2 linked regions of the Pseudosulfitobacter sp. DSM 107133 genome follow. The protein of the gene in region 2 interacts with the protein of the main gene of each other region in a pairwise test. Links are inferred from orthologs where the notes say so. Each region holds a gene or a part of one and is shown on either strand. Other genes may lie near its edges. The genes, in order: ftsZ and DSM107133_RS02110.

Region 1 (14,472 bases), 2.0 Mb from region 2 along the record:
CAACCCCGCAGACGCGTTCAAGAAGGCGCTTGGCGAAGCGACCAAGGTCATGGCCAATGACCCCGACCTGAACGTCAGCTATTCCGCCGACCCTTCGGGACTGTCGGGCGATGCGATGCGGCTGCCGCAGGTGACCCGCCGCATGACCCGCCAGGAGGTTCTGCTGGCCCGCGGCACCGCCGACGCGCTGGCGCTGCACCGGCGGTATCACAACGGCCAGACCCATTCGAAATACCTGCCCTCGGGCGAGGTGGCGCGCGAGCTGTACGAAGCGATGGAAACCGCCCGCTGCGAGGCCATGGGCGCGCGCGACATGCCCGGCACCGCCGGCAACATCGACGCCAAGATCGCCAACGAAGCGGCCCGCAAGGGCTATGATCAGGTCAAACAGGCTTCTGACGTGCCGCTGGCCACTGCTGCGGGTTACCTGATCCGCCATCTGGCCACGGGCCGCCAACTGCCCGCAGGCGCGCAGAACGCCATGGAAATGTGGCGCGGCTTTATCGAGGAACAGGCCGGCGTGACGCTGGACAACCTTGACAAGACGCTGGGAAATCAGGCTGATTTCGCGCGCTTCTCGCGTCAGATCATCAAGGATCTGGGCTATGGCGACCAGATCGGTGATGACCCCGACCAGATGGACGAGGATCAGGAAGATCAGGCCGAAGAAGGCGCCGAAGAGGAACAGGATCCCGACAGCACCGGCAGCGACGACGACGACAGCGAAGACGCCGAAGGCTCGCCCGAGCAGTCGCAGGAAGAACAGCAGGATGCGTCGCAGGCGCAGGTCTCGATGGACGAGATGGCCGATCAGGAGATGGGCGAAGAGGCCGAGATGCCCGAGGGCGAAGCTCCGCTTGAGCCGCCTGCCCCGCAACCCTTCAGCGACGCGGACCCCGATTACAAGGTCTATCTGAACACCCACGACGAAGAGATCAACGCCGACGAACTGGCCGAACCGGTCGAACTGGAGCGTCTGCGCGCCTATCTGGACCAGCAGCTTGAGCCGCTCAAGGGCGCGGTCAGCCGTCTGGCCAACAAGTTGCAACGCCGCTTGCAGGCCCAGCAGAACCGGAGCTGGGAGTTCGATCTGGAAGAAGGCATGCTGGATGCGGGCCGTCTGGCGCGTGTTGTGGCCAACCCCACCACGCCGCTGAGCTTCAAGATCGAGAAAGACACCGAATTCCGCGATACCGTCGTGACGCTGCTCTTGGACAACTCCGGCTCGATGCGAGGCCGTCCGATCAGCATCGCCGCGATCTGCGCCGATGTTCTGGCGCGCACGCTGGAACGCTGCAACGTCAAGGTCGAGATTCTGGGCTTTACCACCCGCGCGTGGAAAGGCGGACAGGCCCGCGAGGCATGGCTGAACGATGGCCGCCCGCAAACGCCGGGGCGTCTGAACGATCTGCGCCATATCATCTACAAATCCGCCGATGCCCCCTGGCGTCGGGCGCGCCCCAATCTGGGGCTGATGATGAAAGAGGGCCTGTTGAAGGAAAACATCGACGGCGAGGCGCTGGAATGGGCGCACCGCCGCATGGTCAACCGGTCCGAGGCGCGCAAGATCCTGATGGTGATTTCAGACGGCGCGCCGGTCGATGACAGCACGCTGAGTGTCAACCCGGCCAACTATCTGGAAAAACACCTGCGCGATGTGATCGCCATGATCGAAAAACGCCGCGCGGTGGAACTGCTGGCCATCGGCATCGGCCACGACGTCACCCGCTATTACGACCGCGCCGTGACGATCACTGATGTCGACCAGCTGGCCGGTGCCATGACCGAACAACTGGCGGCGCTGTTTGACAGCGACCCACGGGCACGCGCCCGCGTGATGGGAATGCGCCGTACCACCTGAGCATGGCCTTGCGCGGCGCGTTTATGTAACAAGATGAAGAGGGTACAAGCCTATGTTCCAGTCGTTCCAGGTGACCGCACGGCCAGAGCAAGGCCCGCCCCGCTTGGCAGCATTGCGCAGCGTTCTTGACGCACAAGGGCTTGACGGATTTCTGGTGCCCCGCGCCGATGCGCACCAGGGCGAATACGTCAGCGCGCGTGACGAACGGCTGGCGTGGCTGACCGGCTTTACCGGCTCGGCAGGCTTTTGCGCCGTGTTGCGCGAGGTGGCGGGCGTGTTCATCGACGGACGCTACCGCACTCAGGTCAAGGCGCAGGTGGCCGATGTCTATACCCCCGTACCGTGGCCCGAAACCGGGCTGGCAGACTGGCTGATCGAACAGATGCCCTCGGGCGGCGTGATCGGCTTTGATCCATGGCTGCACACCGCGGGCCAGATCGAACAACTGACCGACGCGCTGACCGGCGCCGGCATTGCCCTGCAAGCCTGCGACAACATGGTTGATGCCATCTGGACCGATCAGCCCGGCCCCGCGATGGAACCGGCCAAAGTGCATCCGCTGGAATTTGCGGGCGAAAGCCACGAGGCCAAACGCGCCCGCCTAAGCACCGAACTGGCACAAAACGGTCAGGCGGCGGCCATCATCACCCTGCCCGACAGCCTGTGCTGGCTGCTGAACATCCGCGGCGCCGACATCCCGCGGAATCCGATTGCTCAGGGTCTGGCTGTCTTGCACGCCGACGCGCGGGTTGATCTGTTCATGGACGCGGCAAAGCTGGACGCTCTGGGCGCGCATCTGGGCCCCGACATCACCCCCCATGCCCCCGACAGCTTCCTGCCCCATATCGCGGGTCTGCGCGGCCCTGTGCGCATGGAAAAATCCACGGTGCCGGCCATTGTTGCCGACACCGTGGGGCCAAACGGTGTCTGGGGCGACGATCCCTGTGCCCTGCCCAAGGCCTGCAAGAACCCCGCCGAGATCGATGGCAGCGCCAACGCCCACTTGCGCGACGGGGCGGCGGTTGTCGAACTGCTGGCGTGGCTGGATGCCCAGGCCCCCGGCACGGTCAGCGAAACCGAAGTGGTCACCCAGCTGGAAGCCAGCCGACGGCGGGACAACGCCTTGCAGGACATCAGTTTTGAAACCATCGCGGGCACCGGCCCGAACGGCGCAATCATGCACTACCGCGTCACCGAAGAAACCGACAGCACCCTGCAAGACGGCCAGCTGATCGTGTTGGACAGCGGCGGGCAATATCTGGACGGCACCACCGACATCACCCGAACCATCGCCATCGGCACGCCCCAGCCCGAGGCACAGGCCGCCTTTACCCGCGTTCTGGCGGGCATGATCGCCATGTCCCGCCTGCGCTGGCCCGTGGGGCTGGCAGGCCGCGACATCGAGGCCATCGGCCGCGCGCCCCTGTGGTATGCCCATCAGGATTTCGATCACGGTCTGGGCCACGGGGTCGGGGCCTATCTGTCTGTACACGAAGGGCCGCAACGCCTGTCGAAGATCAGCCATGTGCCCCTGCAACCGGGCATGATCCTGTCCAATGAACCCGGCTATTACCGCGAGGGGGCTTTTGGCATCCGTATCGAGAACCTGCTGGTGGTGGAACCCGCCACTCCCCCCGCAGGCGGCGATACGCACCGCGCGATGCTGTGCTGGCGCACGCTGACATATGCGCCCATTGACCGCCGCCTGATTGTGCCGTCACTACTGGACACCCCGTCACGCGACTGGTTGAATGCCTATCACAGTGACGTTCTGGAAAAAATCGGCCCGCGTGTCAGCGCCGACGCTCGTGTCTGGCTAAAGGACGCTACGGCACCAATCTGACACATAGCGGGATTGTTACAAAGCTGCTAAAGACTGCGTTCAGCGATCCGAGGAGGACATAACATGGCCAATCACATCACAATCCGCCCTGCCACAGGCAAATGGAGCGTGCGCGCCGGTGGTGCCGTCATCGGTGAAAGCGAAAATGCGCTGGAACTGACCGAAGGCGACTATCCCTTTGTGATCTATTTCCCGCGCGGCGACATCGCCACGGCGTTCCTGGACAAGACCGACAAAACCACGTTTTGCCCGCACAAGGGCGACGCAAGCTACTATTCCGTGGTGACCAAATCCACCACGCTGGAAAATGTCGCATGGAGCTATGAAGCCCCCAAGGACGACATGACCGAGATCAAAGACTATCTGGCCTTTTACGCAGGCAACGGCGTAACGGTCGAAAAAATCTGAACGTGCAGCAGCGGCATCAGGAGTGTTCTTCTGCCGCCGTCGCCGCCAGCGCGCGGTTGTAGGCGCGCAAGGCATCCACATGGAACAGCGCGCCCAGCAGTTCGGGCGGCATGTCTTCTCCCTGCAATGTCACCACCGGAATGAACGCCACCGACGCGGTCTCGAACACCGGCATTGCGGCTTCCAGTGTGGCGGATGCGTCCAGATAGGTACCTGCACGGATCATGTCCCAACAGGCTTCATCATCAGCCGCACGCGGATCGTCGGGTTTGCGCATCACCGTTGTCACCCGGAACATCGCCAGCAGATAGGCCTGCGGCCCCGCAGCCAGATGCACGCCGCGCCGCTCCAGTTGCGTCAGAAAGAAACTGCGGTCCACCAAACGGCTGGCCAATGCGGTGCTCAGCGATACGGACACCATCACGGCCAGACCGGTCTGCCAGTCACCCGTCAGCTCGAACACGATCAGCGTGGTCGAAATCGGCGCGCCCAGCACCGCAGCGGCCACCGCGCCCATGCCTGCCAGCGCATAGAGCGTGACCGACCCCGACACATCGGGGAACACGCCCGTCGCAATCAGCCCAAAGGCCAGACCGGTCAGCGCCCCCACCATCAGCGAGGGCGAAAACACCCCACCGCCCATGCGCCCCGCCATGGTGATGGCAACCGCTATCACCTTGAGCACTGCAAAGACCATCACCTCGCGCAGCCCCAGCGCGCCGGTCAGCGCCAGCGAGGTCGTTTCATACCCGACCCCGATGATATGGGGGTAAAAGATTGCAATGCCGCCCAGCAAGGCCCCCGCCAGCGCAGGGCGCAGCCAACGGGGCAGGCCAGTGCGGGTCTGCACGATGGTGCCCAGATCGTCAGCCCAGAACACCGCGCGCATCAGCACCACGGCCACCAGCCCGCTGACAAGCCCCAGCAACAGATAGGCAGGCAGTTCCACATAGAACTGCAGCATTTCCGGTTCGGCCAGACGAAACTCGGTCACGCCGCCGAACTCAAGCCGGTTGATGACGGTCCCCGCCACCGACGCAATAACAATGGGTGCGAATGCGTGCACCGCAAAATGGCGCAACACCACTTCCAACGCGAACAGCGCCCCGGCAATCGGTGCGTTAAAGCTGGCCGAGACCGCGGCCGCCACGGCGCATCCCAGCAAGTCGCGCCCTGTCACCCCGTCTGCCTTGATGAACCGGCACACCTTGGTCGAAATCACCGCCGCCATATGCACCACAGGCCCCTCGCGGCCCGTCGATCCGCCCGACGACAGCGTAATGAAAGACGCCAAAGCCGAGGCAATACCGGCCCGCGTTTCAACCCGGCCCTCGTGCATCGCGGCACCTTCGATCACCTCGGCCACACTTCGCGCACGACCGTCACGGGTAAACAGGTGCAGGATCACCCCCACGGCCAGACCGCCACAGATCGGGATCATCAAGATCCAGTACCACGGCAGGTTTTGTGCAAAACTGTGCAAATGCTGTACATCATCGGTGCCGTACAGAAATGACTGAAAGCTGGAGATCCCCTTGCGAAACAGCAAGGCGGCAAAGCCCGCCCCGATACCGATCAGCAGGGCAATAAACCAGAACTGGATCTGCGAGGGCCCGCTGCGGCGGACCAGCTGAAACCCGTCACGGCAGGCGGCTAGCGCCTGACCGTATGACTGTGCAAAGATCGACTGTTTCGGGCTGCTCATGTCCTGCCACTTTCCGCTGTGCATTTCTATGCCAGGCCAAGCCAAACAAAAAGGCCCACGCTCGTCTTCTCTGGTTCAAAAAAATCCCGGGGGAGGCGCGCAGCGCCGGGGGCAGCGCCCCCATATGCTCAGCCGTCCAGCAACGCGCTGGCCGCCGCGCGGGCGGCCTCGGTCACCTGATCGCCCGCCAGCATCCGTGCCACTTCGTCAATCCGTGCAGGCGCATCCAGCGGGATCACCTGCGACGTGGTCATGCCCTTGGCCACCGATTTCGACACCTGCCAGTGATGCGCGCCCAGTGCAGCAACCTGCGGCGAATGCGTTACCACCAGCACCTGCCCACCCTCGGCCAGCGCTTTCAGACGGCGGCCTACAGCATCAGCAGTTGCCCCGCCGACACCGCGGTCGATCTCGTCAAAGATCATGGTCAGCCCCGCCTGACCACCAGCCAGACAGACCTTGAGCGCCAGCAGAAAGCGGCTCAGCTCGCCACCCGATGCGATCTTGTTCAGCGGCCCGGCAGGCGCGCCGGGGTTGGTGGCCACGGTGAACGCCACAGCATCGCGCCCGTCGGGGCCTGCGCTTTCGTCGCTGATGCGCGTCTCGAACACCGCGCGTTCCATTTTCAGGGGGGCAAGTTCGGCGCTGACCGCCTTGTCCAGCTTGCCCGCAGCCTTGGTGCGCGCCTGGTGCAGCGCATCTGCGGCGGTGTCATAGGTGCCATGCGCCGCGCTGAGCGCGCTTCGCAAGGCTGCCAGACCGGCGTCGCCAGCATCCAGCGCCGCCAGCTTCTCGCGCAGCGTGTCCGCGAAAACCGCCAGTTCGTCAGGGGCCACATCATGCTTGCGTGCCAGCGCGCGGATGGCGAACAGACGTTCCTCGGCCTCTTCCAGCTCGACCGGATTGAACGACAGACCGTCAATCGCCGCGACGATGCCGCTTTGGGCGTCGTCCAGTTCGACCATCGCGCGCCCCAGCGCGGCAATCGCACCGTCAAGCGTGCCCTCGGCCTTGTCCACCGCGCCCTCAAGCCAGCGCAGGGCGTTGCTCATCGCGCCCTCTGCCCCGTCATAGCCCAATGTTTCATAGGCTTTCACCACATCCGAGCGAATCCGCTCGGCGGCCTGCATCAGGCGACGACGGACGTCCAGCGATGCCTCTTCACCCGGCTCTGGGGCAAGGGCGTCCAGCTCGCCGACGGCGTGACGCAAGAATTCCTCTTCGGCGCGGATCGCGGCCATCGCCGTTTCGGCCTTGTCCAGCGCCTTGCGGGCCTTGCCAACGGCACTCCAAGCGGTACGCACCGTTGCCTTGCGCCCTTCAAGCCCGCCGAATGCGTCCAGAATGTCGCGGTGACCGCGCGGGTTCAGCAACCCGCGATCATCATGCTGCCCGTGCAATTCCACCAATGTGTCCGACAAGGCGCGCAGCACCTCGCCCGAGCAACGCCGGTCGTTGACCCAGGCGGTCTTGCGCCCGTCAGCGGTATTGATCCGGCGCAGGATCAGCTCGTCGCTGGCGGGCAGCCCCGCCTCTTCCAGCACGGCATAGGCCGGATGCCCGTCAGGCAGATCAAACCACGCGGTCACTTCGCCCTGTGCCGCGCCCTGCCGCACCAGATCGGCACGCCCGCGCCAGCCCAGCACAAAGCCCAGCGAATCCAGTAAGATAGACTTGCCCGCGCCGGTTTCACCCGTCAGCACGTTCAGTCCCGGCTGGAACGCAAGTTCCAGCCGGTCGATAATCAGCATGTCCGAGATATCAAGCCCGCGCAGCATGTCAGTTGCCTGTCGGGTGGGTGCAACCTTTGAGGATTACAGCCACCGCCCCTTGATCATCTGGCGATAGATCTGGCTCAGCCAATTGTCGCCCGCCGCTTCCAGTTCCAGCCCGCGACCGGTCAGCAATTTGTAGCTGTCTTCATACCAGTCGGTCGAACGGTAGTTATAGCCCAGAATGGCCCCGGCTGTCTGTGCTTCCTGGGTCAGCCCCAGCGACAGATAGGCTTCGACCAGACGGTGAAGCGCCTCGGCCGTGTGCGACGTGGTCTGGAAATCCTCGACCACAACGCGGAAGCGATTGATGGCAGCCGTATAGTTGCCCCGCTTCAGGTAATAGCGCCCGATTTCCATTTCCTTGCCGGCAAGGTGGTCAAAGGCCAGATCAAATTTGAGAATCGCGGACTTGGCGTATTCGCTGTTGGGGTACACTTCGATCACTTTGCGCAGGGATTGCAGCGCCTGAAACGTCAGCCCCTGATCGCGACCAACCTCGTCGATCTGGTCATAATAGCTGAGCGCCAGCAAATACTGCGCATAGGCCGCGTCATCGTCATCGGGATAGAAGTCGATGAACCGCTGTGACGCCGAGCGCGAGTTTTCGTAATCCTTGTCCCGATGATAGGCAAAGGCCTGCATGATCAGCGCACGTTTGGCCCATTCGGAATATGGATATAGTCGTTCAATTTCAGCAAAATAGAACGCGGCCTGATCCGGTTTCTTGCGCTCAAGCTCGTATTCGCCACGTTCGAAAATCTGCTGGGCGGTGTAGGTTTCCAGCGGAATTTCCTGCTGGTTAAAGATCGTGCCCGTTGTCGGGCGATCCTTGCCGTTGCCACAGGCGCTCAACGCCGTCGCCAAGACGAGGGCACACACTACCCCGGTTCGGGTCCCGCCGCTGGTCATGCCTTGCCATCCTCACAACTGTCCATCGCCTGCCTCGCAGACTGAATTACAAAGTCTCTAGCACAGAAAATTACGGGGCAAAACGCCCCAATGCACTGTTCTTGAAACTGAATGATAGATGTCACGTTGCGCGCGCTTACGCAACTTGGGGAATTTCATCCCAAACCAGACCGTAGCCCGGCAAGCGGCGCGACTGCTGCGCATCACAAACCACCATGCGCACCGCATCCGGCGTTGCAAAAAGCTTGCGCAGCAAGATGTTGGTCATCGAATGGCCCGACCGCACACCGATATAGTGGCCGATCAAGGGGGCCCCTGCCAGCGCCAGATCCCCCAGCGCATCCAGCATTTTGTGGCGCACGGGTTCATCACGATGGCGCAAACCGCCAGGGCTCAGCACGCGGTCACCGTCGAACACCACGGCGTTCTTGCCAGGGTTGCCGCCCAGGGCCAGACCGTTGGCCTGCATGGCAACCACATCGGCCTGACGGCAGAAGGTGCGGCTGTCGCACAGCTCGCGCGCGAAGCTGCCATTGTTCATCACCAGCGATTTCTGCTGGTGACCAATCGCCGCATCGTCAAAATCAATCTCGAAATCAATGCGCAGCGTATCCGAGGGGCGCAATGTGGCACTGGCCGCGCCATCGGTCACGGTCACTTCGCGCATCACTTCGAAGGCACGCACAGGCACGTTCAGCGCACGCAAACCGCGCTGCATGATACCGCGCACAAAAGGCACCGCAGAACCGTCAAGGATCGGAACTTCGGGGCCGTCAATTTCCACCAGCGCGTTGTGTACACCACAGCCCGCCAGCGCCGCCATCACATGTTCGACGGTCGACACGGTGGCGCCCGAAGCATTTTCCAGCTTGGTGCACAGGGGCGAACGGTTCACCGCATCCCAACGCGCGGGGATCAGCGCGTCGCCATCCACATCGCGACGTGCGAACCAGATCCCGTGTTCGGCCATTGCGGGCCGAATGGTCAGCGTCGCAGGCTTGCCGGAATGCAGACCGGTTCCTGTAAAGCTGATCGGAGATTTGATGGTTGTTTGCACGTTGGTCTGTCCTGAACTGTTAGCGGTGTATCTTAACTAGTGGTCGGGGCACCGTCTCTCAACTCAATCTTTGTAACGTAATGAAACATCCCGATTCAGAACCGGCAATAAGGCGCTTGGAGACACATAAGCCCCTGTGAACAAACGAAAAAGGGCCACCCGAAGGTGGCCCAATTCGTTACAATCTAGCGAACATTAATTCGCTTGACGACGCAGGAACGCGGGGATTTCGATACGTTCCTGATCGGGGTCGTGCGCTTCGACCGGTTGCGGCGCAGGTGCCGCCGCGCGGCCCGACTGAACCGGAGGCTGCTGGCGCGCAGGTTGTTGTTGCGCACGCTCGGGCTGCTGGCCTTCACCGTGTCCGGTCATGCGGTTGATCAGCGAGTTGATACCGAAGCGCGGGCGCTCGCCTTGTGCTGCGGCGGGTGCCTGACGCGGTGTCGCAGCGGGTGCCGCCTTTTGCGCCGCGGCGCGCAGACGGGCCAGTGCTTCGGGCGACGGCGTGCCGGGCGTCGGAGCGCGGGGGGCGACGAATGTATCCGGTTCGGCGTTCAGCGAGTCGTGGTGCTGCGGTTCGAATGCGGCCACTTCCGGCTGATAGGCGGGCGGCGGCAACGCATCGCTGTCGTCTTCGGCAAAGATATCTTCGGCCATATCTTCGGCAGCTGCCTGTTCAACATTCATCTCTTCGAACAATGTCGGTTCCTGCGGGGTCTGCGCCGAAGCATACTCTTCTTCATAGACCTCTTCGACCGGCGCCTTCACGGGCGCTGGTGCTGCGGCGACAGGGGTTTCTTCCTGCGTCACCTGAGGTTTCAGCGGTGCCGACATCTTGCGGCGCGGCACCGGCATTTCGGTGTTCACCTCGACGGCGTCGATACCTGTGGCAACTACGCTGACGCGCATCATGCCACCCATGTCCGTGTCCAGCGTGGAACCGACGATGATGTTCGCCTCGGGGTCCACTTCCTCGCGGATGCGGTTGGCGGCTTCGTCCAGTTCGAACAGGGTCAGGTCGTGGCCACCGGTGATGTTGATCAGAACACCTTTGGCGCCGCGCAGGCTGATTTCGTCCAGCAGCGGGTTCGCGATGGCCTTTTCGGCGGCCTGAATGGCGCGATCTTCGCCTTCGGCCTCGCCGGTGCCCATCATCGCCTTGCCCATCTCGTCCATCACGGCGCGCACGTCGGCAAAGTCGAGGTTGATCAGGCCAGGACGGACCATCAGGTCGGTCACACCTTTAACGCCTTGATACAGAACATCATCTGCCATCGAGAAGGCTTCGGTGAATGTGGTTTTCTCGTTCGCCAGCCGGAACAGGTTCTGGTTGGGAATGATGATCAGCGTATCAACAACCTTTTGCAGGGCTTCAACGCCGTCTTCGGCCTGACGCATCCGCTTGGCACCTTCGAACTGGAAGGGCTTGGTCACGACGCCAACGGTCAGAACACCCAGTTCGCGGGCAGCCTGTGCGATGATCGGGGCCGCACCGGTGCCGGTGCCGCCGCCCATGCCCGCGGTGATAAAGCACATGTGTGCCCCCGCCAGGTGATCAACGATCTGTTCAATGCTTTCTTCGGCAGCCGCAGCCCCGACAGTGGCCCGCGCACCAGCGCCCAGCCCTTCGGTCACCTTGATGCCCAGCTGGACCCGGTTCGCGGCGGCAGATTGTTGCAGCGCCTGCGCGTCGGTGTTGGCGACAACGAAATCGACGCCGTCCAACTCTTTTTCGATCATGTTGTTGACCGCGTTACCACCGGCACCGCCGACCCCGAACACGGTGATCCGTGGTTTCAGTTCGTCCTGCCCCGGCATAGAGAGGTTCAATGTCATCACTAATCCGCCTGTTTTTGTGTTCCGGCCCGCATTCGCGGTGTTTTTCGTCCCAAATCTGACCTGATCTTAAAGACTGCGCGCAAGCACGTCACGTCAAAACTGGCCAACAACCCCAAAATGTTGATGTTTTTTTGGCAAAGACGCGGGATTTCGCCGATCACACCGTATGATGTGGGCAAAGCAATGGTGCACCCTGCACCTAGAGGTAGCAGGCATGCAAAGCGCAAGCCCGTTTTGAATGCGCCCAAAAGCCAGGGGGCGCGAGGTTGATATGTCTGTTTGGCTGACTGCTCGGTCTGCCGCGGGTCTCTTCGGACCTTGCCGTGACCCTATTACAGGGTGCGGATTCGCGCCAGCCCAATCCGGCGCGCATCGGCAAGAAATGACCGGCGGCAGGTTGCGCCTTGCCCTACCAGTTGTCGCGGAACCAGCGCACGGCGCGGCGCAGCGAGCGCGCGGGATAGCGGTCGGCAGGAATGTCGAAATCCCACCATTCGTCCTGCGGGTGTGCGGCAAACAGTGCAAGCCCCACGGCCGAGGCAAACCCCGGCCCCGTGGCGGCCTGTGGCAGACCGTGTACGCGCAACGGACGGCCCAGACGGACCTGCTGGCCCAGAATTTTCGACGCCAACCCGTCCAGACCGGGGATCTGGCTGCCGCCCCCGGTCAGCACGATCTGCTGGCTGGGCAGATGGTCGAAACCCGCCGCATCCAGACGCGCGCGCACCTCTTCCAGAATCTCCTCGACCCGAGGCCGCATGATCCCGATCAGCTCGGCGCGGCTGGCGGTGCGGCGGTCGTGTTCGTAATCGCCGGTGTCGCCACCGATCTCGATCATCTCGCGGTCGTCCATGCCCGTGGCGTGCACGCCGCCGTAAAACGTCTTGATCCGCTCGGCATTGGCCATCGGCACTTGCAGCCCCATCGAAATATCCGATGTGACGTGATCGCCGCCCATGCGCACCGCGTCGGCATAGATCATGTGCTTCTTGATAAAGATCGAAATGCCCGTGGTGCCGCCACCCAGATCAATACAGGCCGACCCCAGCTCCTGTTCATCCTCGACCAAGGCCGAGATGCCGGAGACATAGGAAGACGACGCAACGCCGGCCAGTTCCAGATCGCAGCGCTTGATGCAATGCGCCAGATGCTGCACCGCCGCGGCATCCACCGTCAGCATGTGCATGTCCACGGACAGCGTGTTGCCCAGCTGGCCGCGCGGATCGGACAGACCCGACCGGTGGTCCAGCGCAAAGTTCACCGGCTGTGCGTGCAGCACTTCGCGGTCTTCGCCGTAATCAGGCACGTCGCAGCGCGCCAGCACGCGGGCCACATCCTGTTCGCTGACCAGATCGCCGTCCATTTCCAGTTGCGCATCCAGCCCATAGCTGCGCGGCTCGGCACCGGCGAAGCAGGCAATTACATGATCCACACGGATTCCGGCCATCTTTTGCGCAGCCTGCAAGGCGGTGCGAATGGCGCGTTCGGTTTCGCCCATGGCGCAGATCTCGCCAAAGCGCACCCCCCGCGACCGCGTGGTCGCAGCCCCGATGACGCGGAAGCCCGATTGTCCGGCGAGCGAGCCGATCTCGCCGCCTTCGTCCATCTTGGCCGAGCCGTCAAAGCGCAGAACCAGGCACGCAATCTTGGACGATCCTACGTCCAGAATGGCCACAACACCACGTTGCATCGCCATCTTGCGCATGTTGCGCATGCTGCGCTGGCTGTCATAGAGGTCATTCATCATATCACTGCCCATTCATCTCGATTTGCCGGATACGCCACCATTCTTGCGTGGCAGCCTCGTTCATTTTTACCGTGGGACGCTGCGCCAGACGCATGTCCACCCGCGCGACATCGCGCGTCAGCAGGTCTTGCGCATTCTCCAGCGCAATCACGCGCTCAAGCGCGGACACAGCCCCCTCTTCTGGCAACAACACCCGTTGATTGCGGTCCAGCACCAGATCCCAGCGGCGCAGACCAACGCGCACGACACCGCGCAGCCGGCTGCCCAGCGGGGCGGCGGCTTCGACCAGTGTCAGCGCTTCGGCAACAGCCTTGTCGGCCCCGTCCCCTGCCACCAGCGGCAGGTCGGGGCGCAGGCTGCGGCGGGCCAGACCCGACACATGGGCGCCGGTCTCGTCAATCAGGGTCAGCCCGTCGGGCTGGCGCCAGATCGCGACAGGCACGCGCGGCGTGACTTCAATGTGCAGAATGCCGCCCGGACGGATGCGCACCGAGGCTTCCTTGACCGGATCAAGCCCCGAGACCGTGCGCCGGATATGCTCAAGGTCCAGATCAAAGGAGGATACAGGGAAATCAATCGGCAGGATTTCGCGAATGTCTTCGCCGGTTTCGGTGCTGGCGCCGTCGATGGCCATCACCTGTACCATGAATTCGGGACGTTCCTCGATGGCGCGGCGCGCTTCGGCCACGGTGTCCAGGATCACCTGACGACGCGCATCATCGGACAGATAGATGCTGGCCCCCGCGAAGACGATTACAAAGGGCACGCCAAAGCGCAGCCCGAACCGAAATCCCGGCGTCAGCATCAGCCGCTGCAACCGCCACGCCCAACGCGAGGGTGCCGGATCGGCCCTGGGTGTCTTGGCGCGGCGGATCAGCGGTTGCACGAGGCATCCTCCACCATCCAGCGGCACAGCTTACCAAAGGACATGCCGGTTTTCTCGGCCTGTTCGGGCGACAGTGATGTGGGGGTCATGCCGGGCTGGGTGTTGGTTTCCAGCAGGATCAGCCCCGAAGCGCCCCGGCTTTCGTCCCAGCGGAAATCGGTCCGGCTGATGCCACGGCACCCCAGCGCCTTGTGCGCACGCACGGCGTATTCCATGCACAGATCAAAGATTTCCTGCGGCACCTCGGCAGGCACCACATGGGTCGATCCGCCCGGTTTGTATTTGGCGTCGTAGTCATACCAGCCGGTCGTCAGAATATCCGTGACGGTCAGCGCGCGGTCGCCCATCACGCTGGTCGTCAGCTCGCGCCCCGGAGCAAAGGTTTCCACCATGACCTCGGCGGGCATGTTGTCGTCCAGCTGCGGCGGGCCGTTGTTGTCCT
Region 2 (14,486 bases):
TGTCGCCCAGGATGCCGTCGGTCCATTCGATCCGCTCCTGGTCCAGCTTGAACCGCCACACGCCATTGCCCCGCTCGGCCCGCAGGGCGTCGCGTTCTGCATCGCTTAGCGCCAGTGCGGCGCGGTCATAGACGGGCGGTTTGCCCATGTTCAGCTGTTTCTTGCGCTTCAGGTCCAGTTCGGTCGGCGTCTCGAACGCCTCGTAGAACCGACCCGCCGCGCGCAGTTTGTCGGCGGCCTCTTCGTAACGGTCCAGCCGCTCGGACTGGCGCTCGACGCGGTCCCAGTGCAGGCCCAGCCATTCAAGATCCTGTTTGATGGCGTCGACGTATTCCTGTTTCGACCGCTCGGGGTCGGTGTCGTCGATCCGCAGGATGAACGTGCCGCCTGCCTTGCGTGCGATCATGAAATTCATCAACGCCGTGCGCAGGTTGCCGACGTGGATATAGCCAGTGGGCGACGGGGCAAAACGGGTGGTGATCTGATTGGACATGGGCGCTCTCCTGTTAGGCGCCGAAGTGTCACAGGGCGCGGGATTTGTCCAGATCAGCCGCGATTCAGCGGGTCCGGGCAATCGAAAAGGCCCGGACATCAGCCCGGGCCCGGTGGTGCCGCGCTGGCCGGTGCCTAGCGCATGACCTGCACGATGGCATTGGTCTGCGCATCCACCACAACGGTCTGGCCATTGATGGTCAGGTATCGCAGCCCCTCTTGCGGCACCTCATAGGTCGGAACGTTGGCAGGCACGGTCGCGCCCACTGCAACCTCACCGTCCAGATATACAGTCTCGACCGGATTGGTCGTGATATAGGTCACGGTTTCGGTCGTCGGTTCAACAGCCGCCGACCCCGCCGCGCCCCCGATGATGCCACCGGCGATAATGCCCCCGATCGGGCCACCCACAGCATAGGCGGTCAGCGCGCCGATGGTTGCACCGGCGGCGGCTCCGGTGTTCTTGTCCGCTTGTGTCTGTGCGGTGTCTTCATAGGTCACGCTATTCACCTCGACCGTTGCGGGGCGCGTGCTGAGGGCAACGGCCTGTTCGTCAACAGCGACGGCAAGGTAGTCGGACGAAGACCAGCCCGACTTGCCGTCAAAGACAACCTTGCACCACGCGGCGTCGGTCAGACAGCCATCAACCACGGCGGATTCGCCACCGGGGATTACGCCAAGAATGTCATATTGCGGGCCGGGGCCGCTGCGAATGTTCAGATCTGTGGCGGCGACGGCTGCGGTATTCTGGGCAAGGACGGGGGCGGCGGCTGTCAGCACAATGATCGACGCCATTCCAAGTTTGGTGATGCTCATGGTCGTTCCTCCGCAACGGCCGGGCTCCGTTATGGATGCCGCCTGAAAACCGCTGCTTGACTGCGGGAACAACGGTGCAGGAGAGTGGCGGTTCCGTCCCAAATCAGGGGGCCGAGCGAATGCATGACCTGTGCGCAGATTCTTGCCAACCCTCGTGAATGTTTTGGCTATTTTTGACCGAAGACAGATTTTTGGGGAACCGCAGCGCCCCCTAGCTTTTGTCGCGCCAGCGGTTCACGATGGGATAGCGGCGGTCCAGCCAGAACGCGTGTTTGGTCAGCCGCGCCCCCGGTGCCGACTGGAACCGTTTGTATTCGCTCAGGAACAACAGTCGCTCGACCTTTTGCGCTGTCTCGCGTGCAAAGCCTGCGGCGACGCAATCGGCAATGCTGCCGTCCTGATCCACCAGAATGTCCAGTATCGCGTCCAGTTCGGGGTAATCGGGCAGGCTGTCGCTGTCTTTCTGGTCGTCGCGCAGTTCGGCGCTGGGGGGTTTGGTGATGATCCGCTGTGGGATCACCTGCCCCGCATTGCCCATCATCCAGTCGCGGTGGTTGGCGTTGCGCCATGCGCAGGTGGTGAACACGCGCGTCTTGTACATATCCTTGATCGGATTGTACCCACCGGCCATGTCGCCATAGATCGTGGCATAGCCGACCGCGACCTCGGATTTGTTACCAGTCGTCAGCAACATTTCCCCGAACTTGTTGCTCATCGCCATCAGCAAAAGGCCGCGCAGGCGCGACTGGATGTTTTCCTCGGTCAGGCCGGGCTCCATGCCCGCAAACAGTGGCGCAAGCGTGTTGGTGATCGCGGCACGCCCTTCGGCGATGGGGACATAGTCATAGTGGCAGCCCAGCGCCTTGGCGCAACTTTCGGCGTCTTCCAGACTGTCCGGGCTGGTGTATTCCGACGGCAACATCACGCAGCGCACGTTTTCGGGGCCGATGGCATCGGCGGCGATGGTCGCCACCAGCGCGCTGTCGACGCCACCCGACATGCCCAGCAACACCTTTTTGAATCCCGTCTTGGCCATGTAATCGCGCAGCGAGCGCACCATGATGTGATAGTCCTGCTCCCACTCGTCCGGCTGCGGGGCAATCTCGCCCTCGACCACGCGCCAGCCGTCAGGGCCGCGTTCCAGATCGACATGGGCGATGGTTTCGGCCAGCACCGGCAACCGCATGGCCAGCTTGCCACCGGGGTTCAGCGCAAAGGATGCGCCGTCGAACACCTGATCGTCCTGACCGCCCACCATGTTCAGATAGATCAACGGCAGGCCGGTCTCGACCACGCGGGCAACCATATGGTTCAGCCGCGTTTCCATCTTGTCGCGGTAATAGGGCGATCCGTTCGGCACCAGCAGAAATTCCGCGCCGGTCTCTTGCAGGGTCTCGGCCACATCCTCGTGCCATGCATCTTCGCAGATCGGACTGCCGACACGGGCGTTGCCCACGCTATAGGGGCCGCCCAGGGGACCTGCATCAAAGATGCGCACCTCGTCAAAGACGGTCTCGTTCGGCAGGTGATGTTTCAGCACGCGGCTGACAATGCGCCCGCCACGACAGATCAGATAGGCGTTGAACAGTTCGGTGCCTTCGACCCAGGGGCCGCCGATGGCCAGCGTCGGCCCGTCAGCGCAGTCAACCGCCAGCGCCTTGACCGCCTCGATCGCTGCAATGTGAAACGCGGGCTTCATCACCAGATCCTGCGCGTTGTAGCCGGTGATGAACATTTCGGGCAGGGCCACCAGATCGGCACCTGCGTCGCGGCCTGCCTCCCATGCCGCGCGGGCCTTGGCCGCGTTGCCGTCGATGTCACCGACAGTGGGGTTCATCTGTCCCAGGGTGATGCGAAAAGTGTCGGCCATGCCTGCGCTCCGAAAATTGCTCATTGCCCCTATACGGTCTGGCCGCCCGGCGTGAAAGACCCCCGCAGGCAATTCGCGGCAACCACGCGCTTGTGTTGCCCTGAATGGCGGCAAAGCCATTGCGACCCCCTCGCGGTTTCTTTACCCTTTGGCAACGATCCACGGGGGCCACCCCTTCATCGCCAAAGGTGCCAAATGTCCACACGCAGCCTGTTCTTTTGCCTCGCCCTGCTTCCTGCCATTGCCCATGCGCAGGACAGTCAGGTGCTGACCAAGCAATATGACGACGGTGGCATTTACGAAGGCACGTTCAAAAACGGCCTGCAAAACGGCACCGGCACCTATCGGTTGCCCAACGGCTATGAATACACCGGCACCTGGGTCGACGGCGAAATCAAGGGCGAGGGCGTGGCGCGCTTTCCCAACGGGTCTGTCTACGAGGGCAATTTTGAAAAGGGCAAACCCGAAGGTTTCGGCAAGATCACCTTTTCTGATGGCGGCACCTATGAAGGCGACTGGCAAGCCGGCGCAATCATGGGTCAGGGTGTGGCGCTGTATGCCAACGGCGTGCGCTACGAGGGCGCGTTCCGCAATGCCAAACACCACGGCAAAGGCGTGATGCAAAGCCCCGGTGGCTATGAATACAAAGGCGACTGGGTTGATGGCGTCAAACAGGGTGTGGGCACCATCACCTACCCCGACGGCGCGGTTTATGACGGCGAGATTGCCAACGGCGAACGTGACGGCACCGGCACGCTGACCATGCCCGACGGGCTGGTCTATGCAGGCAAATGGGTCAACGGCCAGATCGACGGCAATGGCAAACTGACCCAACCCAACGGCGACATCTACGAAGGCGACCTTGTCGCCGGACGCCGCGAGGGCAAGGGGCGCGTGACCTATGCCAATGGCGATGTCTACGAAGGCGATTTCAAGGACGACCGCCGCGACGGCACCGGCACCTTTATCGGCAACGACGGCTACACCTATATCGGCAACTGGGTCGCGGGCCAGATCGAGGGCAAGGGCCGCGTGACCTACCCTGACGGCTCGGTCTACGAAGGCGACTTCCGCGACGATCTGGCCGATGGCACCGGCAAGATCACCTATGCCGACGGCGCGACCTACGAGGGTGGCTGGACCGCGGGCGTCATCGAAGGGCAAGGCAAGGCGGTCTATCCCAACGGTGTCGTCTACGAAGGCGGTTTCAAGAATGCCAAGAATGACGGTCAAGGCGTTATGACCTATGCCGATGGCTACCGTTACGAAGGCGGCTGGCAGGACGGGCAACGCCACGGCGCGGGCAAGGCCACCTACCCCGATGGCACCGTCTATGAGGGCAACTTTGAAAACGGCCAGCGCCACGGCACCGGCAAAATCGTGATGTCGGACGGGTTTACCTATGAAGGCGAATGGGTGCGCGGCGAGATCAGCGGCACCGGCACAGCGACATATGTGAACGGCGATGTGTACGAAGGCACCTTCCGCGCGGGCAAACGTCAGGGCAACGGCACCATGCGCTATGCCACCGGCGAGGAAGCCTCGGGCGATTGGGACAACGGCGCGCTGAAGCCGGAAGGTTAGGGTCCAGACCCTATGCTATGCCGAAACGGCACGCTGCACAGGCGGGTCCGTCTTCTTTGGTTCAGAAAATCCCCGCCGGAGGCACCGCGCCGCGCGCCAGCGTGGTGCAAATAATAATTCTGCCCCCTTTTCATTCATTCGCAGGCCTGTATAAGATTTCTCCATGATACAGGTCGCACATATCCCTACTGCCCGCGCTTCGCGTGCGATCCTGCGTGACCTACTGATCCTAATTCGCCTCTGAGCGTGCCATTCGGCGCGCCCGCTCAGAGGGGAGTGCCGCGCGCCACTGGCTTTTAGGACAATAAAGAGATCTCACATGACCCAAGAACAAGACCGCGTTGTCATTTTTGACACGACCCTCCGCGACGGTGAACAATCGCCCGGGGCCACCATGACCCACGCCGAGAAGCTGGAAATTGCCGGCCTGCTCGATGAAATGGGCGTCGACATCATCGAAGCAGGCTTTCCCATCGCATCAGAGGGCGACTTTGCCGCCGTTTCCGAGATTGCGAAGAACGCGAAAAACTCGGTGATCTGCGGCCTTGCCCGCGCGCAGCTGCCCGACATCGACCGCTGCTGGGAGGCCGTAAAACACGCGGCCCGCCCGCGCATTCACACCTTTATCGGCACCTCGCCATTGCACCGCGCGATCCCCAACCTGACCATGGACGAAATGGCCGAACGTATCGACCAGACCGTCAGCCACGCGCGCAACCTGTGCGACAACGTGCAATGGTCACCCATGGATGCCACCCGCACCGAGGCGGATTATCTTTGCCGCGTCGTGGAAATCGCGATCAAAGCGGGGGCGACCACGATCAACATCCCCGACACGGTCGGCTATACCGCCCCGCGTGAAAGTGCGGCGTTGATCCGTATGTTGCTGGAACGTGTTCCCGGCGCCGACGAGATCATCTTTGCCACCCATTGCCACAACGATCTGGGCATGGCGACCGCCAACAGCCTGGCCGCTGTCGAGGCCGGCGCGCGCCAGATCGAATGCACCATCAACGGGCTTGGCGAACGCGCGGGCAACACCGCGCTTGAAGAGGTCGTGATGGCCTTGCGGGTGCGCAACGACATCATGCCGTTCCAGACCGGCGTGGACAGCACCAAGCTGATGAACATCTCGCGCCGTGTTGCGACTGTTTCCGGTTTCCCCGTGCAGTTCAACAAGGCCATCGTCGGCAAGAACGCCTTTGCCCACGAAAGCGGCATCCATCAGGACGGCATGTTGAAGAACGCCGAAACCTTCGAGATCATGCGCCCCGAGGATGTGGGCCTGACCGAGACCAACATCGTGATGGGCAAACACTCGGGCCGCGCGGCGCTGCGTTCGAAACTGGAAGACCTCGGGTATGAGTTGGGCGACAACCAGCTGAAGGACGTGTTCGTTCGCTTCAAGGAACTGGCCGACCGCAAAAAGGAAATCTACGAAGACGACCTTATTGCGTTGATGCGCACCACGACCGATCCCGAAGAGGACCGGATCAAGCTGGTGTCGATGCGTGTCATCTGCGGCACCGAGGGCCCGCAGCAGGCCGACATGACGCTGGACGTCGACGGCGTTGAGCACAAGACCAGCCAGACGGGCGACGGCCCTGTGGATGCATCGTTCAACTGCATCAAGGCACTGGTTGCGCACACAGCACGCTTGCAACTGTATCAGGTGCACGCCGTGACCGAAGGCACCGACGCGCAGGCCACTGTTTCTGTGCGGCTTGAGGAAGACGGGCGGATTGTGACCGGTCAGTCAGCCGATACAGACACGGTCGTGGCATCGGTTCGCGCCTATGTCCATGCGTTGAACCGTTTGCTGGTGCGCCGCGAAAAGGGCGGGACTGACAAGCGCGAAATCAACTACAAAGACGTGAGTTGAGCCACACGCAGTTCGTGAAACATGAAAAAGGGGCAGAGGGATCATCCTGTGCTCCTTTTTTCGTGGCCGATGCGCTGAATACCCTGCCTGCCCACGCAAAAGCGGCCGGATGTCTCCACCCGGCCGCTTCAGTCGTTCATGCTTTGTCAGCGCAGATCAGAAGCTGGTCAGACCTGCAACCGAACCTGTCGCGCTGCTGATCACGTTGCCCAATGTGCGACGCGAAGAGGTGCGGCGGCCCAATTCATAGTTCACGCCAAAACTGACCTGGTCGATGTTCGGTGCGCCGTCGATGTTGATGCGGCCCAAAGCCAGCTCGACATTCGCGCCTTCGACGAACTCATATTGGCCTCCAACGGTAACCGATGTGCCGTCTGTACCGGCCAGATCGAAATAGGACACCGAACCGATGGCCGAGAACCCGTTGCCAAAGCTGTAGCCGCCGGCAACCGAGACCAGGTCCAGACCGTCTGTCGAGATCACGTCGGCCTGCACGTTGTAGATGTCCATGTCATAGTCGGCGAAGCCTGCGAACAGTGTTTCACCTTCGATGCGGATGATATCCAGACCGACGGTGCCGGTCGGCGCAACGTCCCACGACCCGAACAGGGTGTAGACAGTGTCGTTCAGATCGGACGACTCGCCAATTGCGGCGCCCAGTGCATAGGTGCCCATATCGTAATAAGCGAAAACCGATGTCAGGCTGGTGTCCGAACCGGCAAGATCCAGCGAGCTGTAATCCAGGCCCAACGACACGCCATTGTTCAGGCGGTATTCTGCGGCAAGCGAGCCATAGTCCAGATCGGTGCCTTCGAGATCGAAGTGCGCCGCCTCGCCCGAGAACGTCCATGCGTTGGCTGTGTACTCAATGCCGACACCCAGAACGGTCAGGTCGGCAGCGCCGGCGCCGTCCGCGTCCAGGCGGTGTTGTTTGATGAATGCGTTGCCGTAGGTCAGTTCACCAGCGGCGGCGACAGATGCCGTTGCGCAGATTGCTGTGGCGATGATTGCGGTGCGGAACATGATGTACCTTCGTTTCTTGTTTGCTACTCGGAAGGTCGGAATACGCCTTTGGTCCGCCGCCGACAGGGTGAACCGCAGGTTGTCCAAAATGTACCGCCGGCTTGTGACCTTCACGCCACAAGCCATAAGGCGCTGTACAATCAGCGCCAAGCTTAACGATTATTTATCAATGGCTTGACTGTCTGCCGCTGTCAGTAGGGGTCTTTCGCCTCCCTATTTTCGCTCAGCGACTCTTGTGACCGCAGCACGATGCGCTCAACGGCGTCGGCCAGATGTACTTCGGCGATGTGGTCATCGCCTGCCGCGACCCGGATCTTGTGCGCTTCCATCAGAACGGCGGCATGGCTGGACCCGCGCGGAGGGATGAATTTGTAGCAGGCCAGTTCGATCAGCAACCCGCAGGGGTCTTTGAAATAGATCGAATCCATGAACCCGCGGTCCTTGACGCCCGAATTGCCGATGCCGCGCGCCTTGAGCCGGTCAGGCACCTGCCCGAATGTGGCGCGGTCCACTTCGAACGCCAGATGGTGTACACAGCCCACTTCCATCGGCGTGCGACGGTTGTCGGCCTTGCGGGCGTCGTTGGTAAAGACTGTTATCAGCCGCCCGTCTCCGGGATCGAAATACAAATGCCCCTGATCGGGATCGTCCAGATTGGGCTGATCGAAAATGAACGGCATACCCAACACACCCTCCCAGAAATCAATCGTGGTCTGCCGGTCGGCACCGGTCAAGGTTATGTGATGAACACCCAGAACCTGAAGTTTGCGCATGATTATTCTCCCTTTTTCATCGCGGAACTTAGCACGCGCAGCCCTGTGCGCCATATCCTGTTGGCCGGAGTACGTTTTTGCGATCTGCGCCCAAAGGCTGCGCATCTATCAAGCTGCGCGGGAACCCGCGTAACCAAGACCCAATCGGCCCTTTCGTCTGGCGCGACACATCCCTATAAGTCGAGCGCCCGCAGCAATCATGACTCGCGGGCCAAAACGTATTGACGAAGGGTACGCGCATGTCGTGGTTTGGAAATTTGGGTGGTCTGTTTTCTTCGGATATGGCCATTGATCTCGGAACGGCTAACACTCTGATATACGTAAAAGGCAAGGGCGTCGTTCTGTCCGAGCCTTCGGTTGTGGCCTATCATATCAAGGATGGCGTCAAGAAAGTGCTCGCCGTGGGTGAAGATGCCAAGCTGATGCTGGGCCGGACGCCCGGCAGCATCGAGGCGATCCGCCCGATGCGCGAAGGCGTGATTGCCGACTTTGACACCGCCGAAGAGATGATCAAACATTTCATCCGCAAGGTGCACAAACGATCGACATTTTCCAAACCCAAGATCATCGTCTGCGTGCCCCATGGCGCGACCCCCGTTGAAAAACGCGCAATCCGCCAGTCGGTTCTGTCCGCAGGCGCCCGCCGCGCCGGGCTGATTGCCGAACCGATTGCGGCGGCCATTGGTGCCGGGATGCCCATCACCGACCCGACCGGCAACATGGTCGTGGACATCGGCGGCGGCACAACCGAAGTTGCCGTTCTGTCGCTGGGTGACATTGTTTATGCCCGCTCGGTCCGTGTCGGTGGCGACCGCATGGACGAGGCGATCATCAGCTATCTGCGCCGCCAGCAAAACCTGCTGGTCGGTGAAACCACTGCCGAACGCATCAAGACATCCATCGGCACCGCCCGTATGCCCGACGACGGGCGCGGCACCTCGATGCAAATCCGTGGCCGCGACCTGTTGAACGGTGTGCCCAAGGAAATCGAAGTGACCCAGGCGCAAATCGCCGAAGCGCTGGCCGAACCCGTGCAGCAGATCTGCGAAGCGGTGATGACCGCGCTGGAAACCACGCCGCCCGATCTGGCGGCGGACATTGTCGACCGTGGCGTGATGCTGACAGGCGGCGGGGCGCTGCTGGGTGATCTGGATCTGGCCCTGCGCGAACAGACCGGTCTGGCGGTGTCGATTGCCGACGAATCGCTGAACTGCGTGGCCTTGGGCACCGGCAAGGCGCTGGAGTTCGAAAAGCAGCTGCGTCACGCCATCGACTACGACAGCTAAGCCTTGGGCCCCTTTGCAAAAAGGGGCCATTTGCGGCACAGTCGATGCATACCTTCGCCGCGCCGATCAAACCGCAGGTGAGATTTTACGTTGGCCAAAGACCGTTCCTCATCATCTGATTATGTCGCTCCGATCCGGCGGCTGCTGACGGCTGTTCTGGTTCTGGCGCTGATTGCCACCTTTGTCGTCTGGCGCATCGACAGCCCGCGCGTCGAACGGTTCCGCGCGCAGGTCACGGACCGGATCGTGCCGAATTTCGACTGGGCGATGGCCCCCGTCACCGGCACCATCAATCTGGTGCGCAACTTCCGCAGCTATCAGCGTATCGCGGAACAAAACGCCGAACTGCGCCGCGAGCTGCGCAAGATGCAGGCGTGGAAAGAGGCCGCCGTTCAGCTGGAACAAGAGAACGCGCGGCTGCTGGACCTGAACAACGTGCGGCTGGACCCGCGTTTGACGGTGATTTCCGGCATGGTCCTGGCAGACAGCGGATCGCCTTTTCGCCAATCCGTGTTGCTGAACGTGGGCGCACGCGACGGGCTGGTTGACGGCTGGGCCACAATGGATGGCATCGGCCTTGTCGGGCGTATTTCAGGCGTGGCCGAGAACACGGCGCGGGTGATCCTGTTAACAGATGCCTCAAGCCGCATTCCCGCGACGATCCAGCCGTCGGGACAGCGTGCCATTGTGGCCGGCGACAACAGCCCCAACCCGCCGGTGGATTTTCTGGAAAACCCCGATCTGGTGCGCCCCGGTGACCGTGTGTTTAGCTCGGGCGATGGCGGTGTGTTTCCGGCGGGCCTGCTGATCGGCGAGATAGCCAAAGACCCCGGCGGGCGCTTGCGCGTGCGTCTGGCGGCCGATTACGAGCGGCTCGAATTCCTGCGGGTGCTGCGCCACTATGGCAACGAACCGGTCAGCGACACAGCCCGGATCATAACCCCGGAGCAGGCTACAGGGGCGGTGAATGAGTGAACAGTCACAACCCCGTCTGTGGCTGATGCGTGCCGCTTTTTGCGGGCTGGTGCTGCTGATTCTTTTCTTTCAACTGCTGCCGTTGCAAACCCAGCCGGGACAATGGGCGCCGCCCGACCTGTTGATGGGCTTTGCCTTTGCCTGGTCGGTGCGCCGGCCCGAATATGTGCCCGCCCTGATGTTGGCCGCGCTGCTGTTGCTGGCGGATCTGCTTTTGCAGCGCCCTCCCGGCCTGTATGCTGCGCTGGTGCTGTTGGCTTGCGAAAACCTCAAGGGTCGTGCCCGTGCCTTGCGCGCGTCGACGCTTGTTGCCGAATTGTTGACCGTGGCCATGTTGATGGTCGGGGTCGCTGTGGCGTATCGTCTGGTTCACAAAGTGATGTTGATTGACACAGCACCGATGGGCCTGTCGCTTTTGCAACTGGGGCTGACCATCCTGAGCTATCCCTTGGTGGTGCTGGTCACCCACAGCATCATGCGGGTCCGCAAAACCGGACCGGGCGATCTGGAAACGACAAGAGGCCGCATATGAAACGCACACGCGCCGAGGCCGAAGCCGGCAACCGCACGATTTCGCGCCGCGCCGCCGTTCTGGGCGGCATGCAACTGGCCTTTGTCGGCGGGTTGGCCGCGCGGATGAACTTTTTGCAGGTCGACCAGGCCGATCAGTTCCGGCTGCTGGCCGAAGACAACCGCATCAAGGACAGCCTGATTCCCCCTGCCCGTGGCGAAGTGTTTGATCGCAACGGCGTGCAACTGGCCAAGAATGTCCCGTCCTACCGCATCGTCGTCAAACGCGAGGACATCGGCGATGTCGACGCCGCGCTCGAACGGCTGTCCCGCGTGGTCAAGCTGGATCCTGACGAGCTGGAACGCGCGATGATCGAGATGAAACGCTCGGCCCCGTTCCATCCGATTACCATTGCCGAAAACGTGTCTTGGGAGGATATCAGCCGCGTCAGCGTCAATGCCCCTGCCCTGCCCGGCGTCACACCCGAAGTCGGGCTCAGCCGCATTTACCCGCTGGGTTCGGACTTTGCCCATGTGCTGGGCTATGTCGGACCGGTCAGCGACTATGACCTTGAACAGATCGAAGCGCCCGACCAATTGCTGCTGATTCCACGCTTTCAGATCGGCAAGGTCGGAGTCGAAGCCAAGCAAGAGGAACGTCTGCGCGGCAAGGCCGGCGTGAAACGTGAAGAGGTCAACGCCACGGGCCGCGTCATGCGCGAACTGGACCGCCGCGAGGGGCGACCGGGGGCAGATATTCAGCTGACCATCGACGCAAATCTGCAAAACTACGTTCAGGCCCGGCTGGGCGAAGAAAGCGCCAGCGCGGTGGTGATCGATTGCGAGACCGGCGATCTGGTGGCCATCGCCTCGTCGCCGTCGTTCGACCCCAACCTGTTCGTGCGCGGCATTTCCGTGGCCAATTACAAGGAACTGACTGAAAACCTTCACCGTCCGCTGGCGTCAAAATCAGTGCAGGGGGTTTATCCTCCGGGGTCAACGTTCAAAATGATGACGGCGCTGGCTGCATTGGAAGAGGGCATGGCCCAGCCTGACGAGACGGTCTATTGCCCCGGCTATCTGGAAGTGGCCGATCGTCGCTTTCACTGCTGGAAGCGGGGCGGGCACGGCTATGTCGATCTGCAAAACAGTCTGAAACAGTCCTGCGATGTCTATTATTACGATCTGGCCCTGAAGGTCGGGATCGAGAAGATTTCGGCCATGGCACAACGCTTTGGTCTTGGGGTGCGTCATGATGTGCCGATGTCGGCCATTTCGCAGGGCCTGACGCCGACAAAGGACTGGAAGCGGCGCGTCCACGGCCAGGACTGGGTGATTGGCGACACGGTCAACGCCTCGATCGGTCAGGGCTATATGCTGGCGTCACCGCTGCAACTGGCGGTCATGACCGCCCGTATTGCAACAGGCCGCACTGTGACGCCCCGTCTAGTGAAGTCGGTGGACGGCATCGAAGAGCCGTCAGGCGCCGGTGAAAGCATGGGATTGAACGAAAACAACCTGCGCAAGATGCGCCGCGCGATGTACGATGTGGTGAACGACCGGCGCGGCACGGGCTATGGCAGCCGGATCATCACCGAAGGCATGCGCATGGCAGGCAAAAGCGGCACCAGCCAGGTTCGCAACATCACCGCCGCCGAACGCGCACGCGGTGTTGTCAACAACAACGACCTGCCGTGGGAGCGGCGCGACCATGCGCTGTTCGTAAGCTTTGCCCCCTTCGAAAACCCCAAATATGCCGTCTCCGTCATCGTCGAACATGGCGGTGGCGGGTCGTCCGCTGCGGCGCCGATTGTACGCGATATCACCTTGCAGGCTCTCTATGGCGGTGAGCCGCCGCTTGATGCCTATCCAACCAAAGACCGGGGCCGGATCAAGACCCAGCAAGAGCACCTGCGCAGCGTGCGTCCCCTGGCCGATCTGGGTGGCTCAGATCAGGCATGAGCTATCTTGAATACTCCGTCAAATCCGTCCCCTCGGGATTTCGCAAAATCCTGTATCTGAACTGGCCGCTGACGATCCTGCTGTCGTCCGTCGCCGGTGTCGGCTTTCTGATGCTTTATTCGGTGGCGGGTGGCTCTTATACGCCATGGGCCGAGCCGCAGATGGAACGCTTTGGTGTGGGTCTGGTCCTGATGGTGCTGGTCGGGATGGTGCCGATCTGGTTCTGGCGTTCGGTGTCATCGGTGGCCTATGGCATTTCTGTGATGCTTCTGGTTGCGGTCGAATTGTTCGGGTCTGTCGGGATGGGGGCGCAACGCTGGATTGATCTGGGCTTTATGCGCTTGCAGCCGTCCGAGCTGATGAAGGTCACGCTGGTGATGTTTCTGGCGGCCTATTACGACTGGCTGCCCCCGGCCAAGAAGTCGCGCCCCGTCTGGGTGCTGATACCGGTGGTGATGATATCGATCCCCACGGCACTGGTGCTGGGCCAGCCCGACCTGGGCACCGCCATCCTGTTGCTGGCGGCGGGTGGCGGCCTGATGTTTCTCGCCGGTGTCCACTGGGCCTATTTCGCGGCTGTTCTGGCGGCCGGAATCGGGCTGATTGCCGCTGTGTTCCAGTCGCGCGGCACGCCCTGGCAGTTGATCAAGGATTACCAGTACCGCCGGATCGACACGTTTCTTGATCCCTCCTCGGACCCGCTGGGCGCCGGATATCACATCACACAGTCCAAAATCGCACTGGGATCGGGTGGCTGGACCGGGCGCGGGTTCATGCAGGGCACGCAATCGCGGCTGAACTTCCTTCCCGAAAAACACACCGACTTTATCTTTACCACGCTGGCTGAAGAGTTCGGCTTTGTCGGCGGGTTTTCCCTGCTGGTGCTCTATGCGCTGATCATCTTTTTCTGCGTCGTATCAGCCATCAACAACCGCGACCGGTTTTCGTCGCTGCTGATCCTGGGACTGGCGCTGAACTTTTTCCTCTTTTTCTCGGTGAATATGTCGATGGTCATGGGATTGGCGCCCGTTGTGGGTGTGCCTTTGCCGCTGGTCAGCTATGGTGGCTCGGCAATGCTTGTGCTCATGCTCGCCTTCGGCTTTGTTCAAAGCGCCCATATCCACCGACCAAGGTAATCTATGATCAACGTACTTTTCGCCGCCCAGCCTGACGGTTGGGACAGCTATGAAACCCCGCTGAAACAGGCCATTGCCAATGCGGGTGTCACGGCATTTCTGGCCAGGGATATTCCGCCCGAAGACGTAGATTACATCGTCTATGCGCCCAGCTCTCCCTTGCAGGACTTTACCCCC

Evidence for each region.
Region 1: the proteins of DSM107133_RS02110 (region 2) and ftsZ interact in binary tests that used the Escherichia coli proteins (3 or more experiments, as listed by UniProt). The link is inferred for Pseudosulfitobacter sp. DSM 107133 from one-to-one orthologs.

What each region holds. Positions count from the first base shown.
Region 1 is NZ_CP085154.1:2,469,567-2,484,038, forward strand. The notes cover bases 9,075-11,946. They hold ftsZ (cell division protein FtsZ), read right to left. Parts: upstream 11,395-11,946; coding sequence 9,754-11,394; downstream 9,075-9,753. Other genes in these bases: lpxC (UDP-3-O-acyl-N-acetylglucosamine deacetylase), read right to left, coding at 9,075-9,558; ftsA (cell division protein FtsA), read right to left, coding at 11,807-11,946. In the rest of the region: cobaltochelatase subunit CobT, read left to right, coding at 1-1,861; DSM107133_RS12110 (aminopeptidase P family protein), read left to right, coding at 1,914-3,704; DSM107133_RS12115 (DUF427 domain-containing protein), read left to right, coding at 3,768-4,112; DSM107133_RS12120 (chloride channel protein), read right to left, coding at 4,129-5,817; DNA repair protein RecN, read right to left, coding at 5,946-7,595; DSM107133_RS12130 (outer membrane protein assembly factor BamD), read right to left, coding at 7,632-8,501; more of lpxC, read right to left, coding at 8,638-9,074; more of ftsA, read right to left, coding at 11,947-13,141; DSM107133_RS12150 (cell division protein FtsQ/DivIB), read right to left, coding at 13,146-14,030; DSM107133_RS12155 (D-alanine--D-alanine ligase), read right to left, coding at 14,018-14,472. UniProt on the Escherichia coli protein: Essential cell division protein that forms a contractile ring structure (Z ring) at the future cell division site. The regulation of the ring assembly controls the timing and the location of cell division.
Region 2 is NZ_CP085154.1:433,061-447,546, reverse strand. What follows is about bases 7,817-10,702. They hold DSM107133_RS02110 (rod shape-determining protein), read left to right. Parts: upstream 7,817-8,679; coding sequence 8,680-9,726; downstream 9,727-10,702. Other genes in these bases: DSM107133_RS02100 (rod shape-determining protein MreD), read left to right, coding at 10,694-10,702; mreC (rod shape-determining protein MreC), read left to right, coding at 9,817-10,701; DSM107133_RS02115 (VOC family protein), read right to left, coding at 7,859-8,440. Also shown: gltX (glutamate--tRNA ligase), read right to left, coding at 1-493; DSM107133_RS02140 (DUF1236 domain-containing protein), read right to left, coding at 628-1,308; DSM107133_RS02135 (NAD+ synthase), read right to left, coding at 1,520-3,178; DSM107133_RS02130 (2-isopropylmalate synthase), read left to right, coding at 3,374-4,762; DSM107133_RS02125 (2-isopropylmalate synthase), read left to right, coding at 5,082-6,644; DSM107133_RS02120 (2-isopropylmalate synthase), read right to left, coding at 6,801-7,667; more of DSM107133_RS02100, read left to right, coding at 10,703-11,233; mrdA (penicillin-binding protein 2), read left to right, coding at 11,230-13,173; rod shape-determining protein RodA, read left to right, coding at 13,170-14,309; DSM107133_RS02085 (glyoxylate/hydroxypyruvate reductase A), read left to right, coding at 14,313-14,486. UniProt on the Escherichia coli protein: Forms membrane-associated dynamic filaments that are essential for cell shape determination. Acts by regulating cell wall synthesis and cell elongation, and thus cell shape.